Candidatus Puniceispirillum marinum IMCC1322: one gene and its partner. The protein of the gene in region 2 interacts with the protein of the main gene of each other region in a pairwise test. Links are inferred from orthologs where the notes say so. Each region holds a gene or a part of one and is shown on either strand. Other genes may lie near its edges.

What was found.
Region 1: the proteins of SAR116_RS09460 (region 2) and ssb interact in binary tests that used the Escherichia coli proteins (3 or more experiments, as listed by UniProt). The link is inferred for Candidatus Puniceispirillum marinum IMCC1322 from one-to-one orthologs.

What each region holds. Positions count from the first base shown.
Region 1 is NC_014010.1:426,834-430,854, forward strand. Bases 1-2,977 are described here. They hold ssb (single-stranded DNA-binding protein), read right to left. Parts: upstream 1,754-2,977; coding sequence 1,247-1,753; downstream 1-1,246. Other genes in these bases: gyrA (DNA gyrase subunit A), read right to left, coding at 1-1,036; uvrA (excinuclease ABC subunit UvrA), read left to right, coding at 1,989-2,977. Outside these bases: more of uvrA, read left to right, coding at 2,978-4,021. UniProt on the Escherichia coli protein: Plays an important role in DNA replication, recombination and repair. Binds to ssDNA and to an array of partner proteins to recruit them to their sites of action during DNA metabolism. Acts as a sliding platform that migrates on DNA via reptation.
Region 2 is NC_014010.1:2,040,132-2,044,286, reverse strand. What follows is about bases 201-3,229. They hold SAR116_RS09460 (primosomal protein N'), read right to left. Parts: upstream 2,835-3,229; coding sequence 567-2,834; downstream 201-566. Other genes in these bases: fsa (fructose-6-phosphate aldolase), read left to right, coding at 2,948-3,229; SAR116_RS09465 (F0F1 ATP synthase subunit delta), read right to left, coding at 201-474. In the rest of the region: more of SAR116_RS09465, read right to left, coding at 1-200; more of fsa, read left to right, coding at 3,230-3,601; SAR116_RS09450 (DUF484 family protein), read left to right, coding at 3,617-4,155.

The DNA of each region.
Region 1 (4,021 bases), 1.6 Mb from region 2 along the record:
TAACAACATCTTTACGAAACTCACAAAAAGCCTCGATAACGTCTTTTAGCCCCATCTGGATTGGCCGACCGGCATTCATGGCCAGCATATTAACGGGAAAGCTCGTTTGCAGTCGTGTATGGCGGTACAGCTTGTTCAGCACCACATCACCCGCAGCATCACGCTTGACCTCAATGACAATGCGCATACCGGTACGATCGGATTCATCGCGAATGTCAGAAATTCCTTCCAGAACCTTATCGCGCACCATTTCACCGATACGTTCTAGTAGCTGTGCTTTGTTAACCTGATAGGGAATTTCATGAACAATGATTGACTCGCGGTCTTTGGCGTTGGTTTGCACCTCGGCACGGGCGCGCATGATGATAGACCCGCGCCCTGTTCGATAAGCCTCGCGGATGCCATGGCGACCCATAATAAGCGCACCAGTCGGGAAATCTGGCCCCGGTACGATCTCGGTCAGTTCTTCGGTGGTTATTTCGGGATTATTTACATAGGCCTCACAAGCGGCAATCACCTCCCCTGGATTGTGGGGGGGGATGTTGGTTGCCATACCAACAGCGATGCCATTAGCGCCATTGACCAGCAGGTTCGGATATTCAGCAGGCAGAACAGTAGGTTCCAGCTGGGTTTCGTCATAATTCTGCGCGAATTCAACGGTATTCTTGTCAATGTCGCGCAACAAGCTCTCAGCCGCGCGGGCAAGCCTTGACTCAGTATAGCGCATAGCTGCCGCAGGGTCGCCATCAACCGAACCAAAATTTCCCTGACCATCGACAAGCGGAAGACGCATTGAAAAGTCCTGCGCCATTCGCACCATTGCTTCATAAATAGAGCTATCACCATGTGGATGGTAATTACCCATGACATCACCGACAATACGGGCTGATTTGCGAGGGGGCTTTGTCCAGTCATAATTGCCTTCCATCATCGCGTATAGAATACGTCTATGGACTGGCTTCAACCCATCACGAACGTCAGGCAATGCACGTGAAACGATAACGCTCATCGCATAATCAAGATAGGATTTCCGCATTTCATCAGAGATGGAAATGGTTGGACTTTTTGGGCTAGTGGTCTCGGTCACATGTGTCTCGCTTATGGCGCACAAAAAGCGTGCTTATATAACTATATATATAGCATGAAACAAAACTGTAACACCATATATTGTTGCGCAAAGCAAAAAAAAGCGATGCTGATGTAAAGCCAAAAGCATCGCATTATAAATGTAATTTAACTTACTGATTTAAAATGGAATATCGTCATCAAGATCATTGCTGTCACGCATTGGAGGGGGGCTTGTAGACGTGCCCGTGCCGCCGCCATAACTGTCATCAGTTCCTGAACTTGATCCCGCACCGCTATCACCGCCGCCATAGCTACCGCCACCGCCGCCATCACCACGCCCACCAAGCAAGGTCAGCTCGCCACGATAACGTTGTAAAACGACTTCAGTTGTATATTTCTCGACACCTTGATTGTCTGTCCATTTGCGCGTTTGTAATTGCCCTTCAATATAGCATGTAGAGCCTTTGCGCAGATACTGTTCGGCAATTCGGCCCAAATTTTCATTAAAGATGACCACGCGATGCCATTCGGTACGTTCACGTTGTTCACCAGTGTTGCGGTCTTTCCAGCGTTCAGACGTTGCCAATGATAATTGTACGATCTTGGCACCATCCTGTGTAGAGCGCACTTCCGGGTCACGTCCCAAATTGCCGACCAAAGTCACTTTGTTTACACTGCCAGCCATGATCGATTTTCTCCTTAATTTGTTTTACGTTCGCAGATTACGCATCCCACCCCCCTGCTGACAAGATAATTCGGGTTATTTATTTTTTACATAAAAGACTTTTCCACATCAAAAGCACTAGCAAAATCTATCAGGAAATGGCTATATTCGCGCCATGCCAAATGATACAAAAAATACGTCGCTATCGCAGCGGGTCAAAGATATTTCTTCTCTTGATAAAACCTATGAACCACGGATGATTTCTGTTCGTGGTGCACGGGAGCATAACCTAGCAAATGTAGATATTGATTTGCCCAGAGACAGACTGGTTGTGCTAACAGGATTATCAGGATCCGGTAAATCTTCGTTAGCATTTGATACAATATACGCCGAGGGACAGCGTCGTTATGTCGAATCGCTGTCCGCTTATGCGCGCCAGTTTCTTGAGATGATGCAGAAGCCTGATGTTGATTTGATTGAGGGTCTGTCACCTGCCATTTCCATTGAACAGAAAACCACGTCGCGCAATCCGCGTTCGACCGTTGGTACAGTCACGGAAATATATGATTATATGCGGTTGTTATGGGCACGTGTCGGTATTCCCTATTCACCGGCTACCGGTTTGCCTATTCGAAGCCAGACTGTCAGCCAGATGGTTGATATCCTGCTGGCGATGGAGCAAGGCACCAGATTATACTTGCTGGCTCCGATCGTTCGTGGCCGCAAGGGTGAATATCGTAAAGAACTTGGGGAACTTAATCGTAAAGGCTTTAGCCGTGTCCGCATTGATGGGGCGCTGTATGATATCGATGACACGCCTGAGTTGGATAAAAAACGCAAGCATGACATTGAAGTTGTTGTTGACCGGGTCATCATCAAGGGTGATTTGGATGAACTGGCCACGCGTCTGGCTGACTCGTTAGAAACAGCACTGGCGCTTGCTGACGGTCTTGCCTATGCCGATACGGCCGAAAGCCTTGATAATACATCAGATGAACAGGATGACGATATAGCTGGTCGTCATGCGGGGCGGACAGTATTTTCAGCACGCTTTGCCTGCCCTGAGTCAGGCTTCAGCATTGATGAAATCGAACCGCGGCTATTTTCGTTTAACAATCCCTTTGGAGCATGCCCTGCCTGTGACGGATTGGGTGTCAGCAGTCATTTTGATGAACAACTTGTTGTTCCAGACCAGCAAACAACGCTTCGTGGTGGCGCGTTGGCGCCTTGGGCATCCAGCACCGCAAGATATTATATGCAGACGCTAGAATCGCTTGCCAAACAGTTTAATTTTTCTCTTGATGTGCCGTTCTATGATTTGGATGACGATACCAAATCAATCATCCTGCATGGTTCAGGCAAGATGCCTGTGACGATGGAATTTGATGACGGTATGCGGTCTTATCGGACAACCAAGCCATTTGAAGGTATTATGCCGAATTTGGCTCGTCGATATCGCGAAACTGACTCGTCATGGGTGCGTGAAGAACTGGAGAAATTCAGAGCCAATCATGCTTGTGATTCATGTGCTGGTAAACGATTGAAAGCCGAATCGCTGGCTGTGAAAATCGATAAATATGATATTTCAGATATTGCCCGTCTGTCGATTGGAGATGCGCGGGACTGGTTCTCTGATTTGGGCTCAAGGCTTGAAGGTCAGCAATCTGAAATTGCAGCGCGCATTCTAAAGGAAATCAACGAACGCCTCGGCTTTCTGGTCAATGTCGGCTTGAACTATCTGTCAATGGCGCGTAATTCAGGCACATTGTCTGGCGGCGAATCACAGCGTATTCGGTTGGCATCACAAATTGGATCTGGCCTGACGGGTGTTCTCTATGTTCTGGATGAGCCTTCGATTGGTCTGCATCAGCGTGATAATGACCGGCTACTGTCAACCTTGATACGCTTGCGCGACCTTGGCAATACGGTGCTGGTCGTTGAACATGATGAAGATGCGATCCGGTTGGCAGATTATGTCGTCGATATGGGGCCTGGTGCGGGTGTGCATGGTGGTTTTGTCGTTGCCGAAGGAACCCCCGAAGATGTAATGACAAATGAGGCGTCATTAACTGGTCAGTATCTCTCGGGTGTGCGTGAGATAGCGATACCCGAAAAACGGCGAAAAGGTACAAAAGGCCGTGTCATTCGTGTCGAAGGCGCAAATGGTAATAACCTGCAGGATGTGAGTGTTGGGTTTCCGCTTGGGGTGTTGACCTGTGTAACGGGTGTATCTGGTGGTGGCAAATCAACATTGGTTCTGGAAACGCTATGGAAATCACTTGCACGGCG
Region 2 (4,155 bases):
ACGCTTTGCATCAAGTTCAACAGCCGAAACGACCTCCGCCGAGATTTGACCTTGGCGGCGTGCATGTTCATCAAGGAACACACTAATAATTACAGGAAGCACATAGAGACGGCCATTTTCGGCAAGCGTACTTAGGAATTTGATAGTCAGCGCATTGGCACCTGCCTTTTCCATAACCGCGGTGATAGCAGCCAGCTGTTCACTGCGGGTAATGGCAGGCGATGAAATAAGCGTTTTCATGTCGTCATTTTCAACGACAAGCTTGGCCAGATCATTTAGATCAGCCACGATTTCATTTAAATTACCGGTATCATCTGCCAGTGCATAAAGCGCACCAGCGTAACGACCTGCAAGACCTGTTGCGCCTAAACTCAAAGACTTACCCTCATCCTGATAAGATACGAACAACTTTTGGTGCCTACAGCCGGTTGGGGCATCCCGACCAACTTTTGACGACGCCTTGGGTGCTATCATAGCCCTAGCCGAAACGCAAGCATTCAACGGCCTAAAAATGCGTCAAAACAGAAACCACATGGCCAGAAACCGCGATCGCTTCAAAAACGCATTTACAGAAAATTATAGGGATCAATATCAATGTGCAGTTTTACTCCCGAATCTGGCTTAAAATCAGCCAGCCAATCGCGAAGAATTCCTTGAATATCAACCGATCTATCGGTGCGGATCAATAACCGCCCCCGATGCCGCCCTTTCAGGAACCCTATGGGGGCAATGGCCGGGCCAAAAATATCAACACCGGTAAAATGCGGTCTGGACTGATCGAGGCGACGTAACGTCGCATGAAGCCGTTTTTCATCATGTGACGACAGAATCAGCGCCGCTAGCTGCCCGAAAGGTGGCATGCCAGCCAAAGATCGCGCATGCGCCTCCATTGCCAGAAACGCATCGCGCTTGCCCTCAAGCAAACAGGTAAGCACCTGATTTTCGGGATCGAGCGTCTGCAGCATTGCTTCGCCAGGGCGCGATTCGCGGCCAGCACGGCCTGCCACTTGTGATAACATCTGGAACGTTCGTTCGGCAGCGCGCAGATCACCGCCAGCCAGACCCAGATCGGCATCAACAACACCAACCAGCGTCAAATTGGGGAAATGATGCCCTTTGGCAACCATTTGCGTGCCAATGATAATATCGACATCCCCCTCAATAACCGACTGGATAAACGCGTCCGCGGCCTTTGGTGTGCCGACCGTATCACTTGATAGCACGGCAAAACGGGCATCGGGAAACCGCCATAACACCTCCTCGGCAAGCCGTTCGACACCGGGGCCGCACGCCTGCATCGTATCGTCCTGACCACAGGCTGAACAGTGATTGCTTGGCCGGGTCTGATGCCCACAATGATGACACCGAAGTTGGCCTGATAGTTTATGCGCGACCATCCAGCTATCACAATTCGGACAAACTAATTTATGCCCGCAGCTGCCACATAAGGTTAGCGGGGCATAGCCACGCCGGTTCAAAAACAGCAATGATTGTTCGCCTGCCGCCAATCGTGTGGCAATCGCCTCGACCAGCGGTGGTGCCAGCCAGCGACCACGCTCAGGCGGCGTCTGGCGTAAATCAATCGCGCTCATCGCTGGCAGGGCGGCTCCCTTGATCCGGTTGGGCAAGCCAATATGCTGATAACGCGGCGTTTCACCTGTTTTGCCAGCATTCACCCAACTTTCCAGCGATGGTGTCGCCGAAGCCAGAATAATCGGGCATTTTTGAATATGCGCACGCACCACAGCCATATCGCGTGCCTGATAGATTGTCTGATCTTCCTGTTTATAGGCATGTTCATGTTCTTCATCGACGATAATCAGGCCCAGATTGGAAAATGGCAGAAACAGCGCCGAACGCGCGCCAACAACCAGCTTCGCCTCGCCCGATAACACATAGCGCCATGCCTTGCGTTTCTGGCTATTACCAATATCCGAATGCCATTCGACTGGCGCCACGCCAAACCGGCGCGCAAACCGTGAGCGCCAGCCGCTTGATAAGGCAATTTCCGGCAATAGAATGAGAACCTGCTTGCCCGCATCAAGTACCGCTTTAACCGCTTCGAAATAGACTTCTGTTTTGCCAGATCCAGTGACCCCATCAAGCAGAAACGGGTGAAACCCCGTGCCACAGGCCGCCACCATGATATCGGCGGCGGCTTGCTGTTCACCGGTTAATGTCAGACTAGGGCGATCTGTCTGCGGCGGCGGTGGCGGGCGATCAGCCGAAACCTGCATAGCAGTCAGCATATCCGCTTTGGCCATCGCGCTGATCACGCCGCTACCTACATTGGCGATGCGCGCCAGTTCGGCAGCAGTCATCGCCCCGGCATCGCCAAGCACATCAAGCACCTGCTGGCGCGCTGGGGTGATACGGACTCCATCCGGCATGATCTTGGCGGGGGTGAACAGGGTGGTTTGTGGCGGCCTTTGTAAGGCTTGTGGCTGACTCAGCACCATCTTTGCAACCGCGCCGATAGGTGCCAATGTCCACGCCGCAACCCGTTCTATAAAGCTGATAAACGCCTCATTCAGTGTCGGAAGTGGCGCCACCGCATGAATGGCTTTCAATTTTTCCGGTGCCACGCCACCAGCACCTGCGCCCATGACAATGCCTGTCACAAGCCGGCCACCAAAAGGCACTGTCACAATTGTACCACGGCTAATTCCAGCCGCTGATTGACCTGCAACTGCTGCTTGCAGCGTACCCTTTGACTGCAGATAGTCATAGGCACCAGCAATAGGCACCGCAACAGCAACCGACACCGTTTCCGATGTCAAAATACAAGTCGTCTGGCGCTTCTTGTCTGCACTATTATGGGGGCTTTTCAACATAGGCTTATCATGGTTATAGATTTGCAACCTTCCTTGGGATAAACTGCGGTCACAACAGCCAAATCGCAAGAGCTAAATCGCGATAGGCTTTCATTGTATTTAAGGTAAACCAGATGAAAATTTTTCTCGATAGCGCTGATGTTGCGGAAATCGCAACCTATATAAAAACCGGTTTTGTTGATGGTGTCACAACCAACCCGTCGTTGATTGCCAAATCTGGCCGCAATATCATCGAAACCATTGCCGAAATCTGTGAGATGACCGACGGACCAGTAAGCGCCGAAGTCGCCGCCACCGATCATGACACGATGCTGGCCGAAGGCCGGAAACTGGCCGCTATTGCCAAGAATGTCGCGGTCAAGGTACCGCTTACCGAAGCGGGCCTGATGACCTGTCGCGCTTTGGCCGACGCTGGCACCAAGGTCAATGTCACCTTATGCTTCACACCCGGACAGGCATTGCTTGCCGCCAAGGCAGGCGCTGCCTTTATTTCGCCTTTTGTTGGACGGCTTGACGATCTGGGCGCTGATGGAATGGGGCTGATTGAGGAAATCTGCACGATCTATAATAATTACGATATGCAGACCGAAGTGCTTGTGGCCTCGGTGCGGAGCACCCAGCATGTGGTTGACGCCGCCTTATTGGGTGCTGATGTCGTTACGATCCCGCCAAAAATTCTGGGGGCTTTATATAAACACCCGCTTACCGACAAGGGGCTTGATGCGTTCATGGCGGACTGGGCGGGAACAGGTCAGTCAATTCTCTAGATATGGGTATAAATAATGCCTTCTGATTCATCCGGATATCAACCCACCGCCGAAGATGTTTTACGCTTTCTCAGCGAAAATCCGGATTTTCTGGATAAGCATGCGTCTGCACTGAAAGCTGATGCGGGTGATCCGGATCGCGTCAATATTGTTGATTTAACGCCAGCGATTGCCGCACGGGCACGCAAAGAAGCGCAAAGACTGTCCAAGGCGAATGAATCTTTGCTTCATGTGGCCTCGGAAAATATGGTCAATTGGCAGCGTCTTCATCACGCCACGCTGGCTTTGCTGGCCAGCACCGACATCGCTGGCATGTGCGAAGCCATCACCCAGGAATTTCCGACGATCTTTGATCTGCGGTTTTGTCGTCTATTCATCGAGCGTGAAAGCGTGCTGCAATTTGCTAGGCAAAGCGATATCGTCGTTATGCCTGCCAAGGTGATTAATGATGCCCTCGAAGGGCAATCATTGTTTCTAGGCCACCCTAGCGAAGCCGCAAAATCCGGTTTAAAGCTGAGCGCGCCATCGGTTGCGATTATCCGGCTTCCAGATCA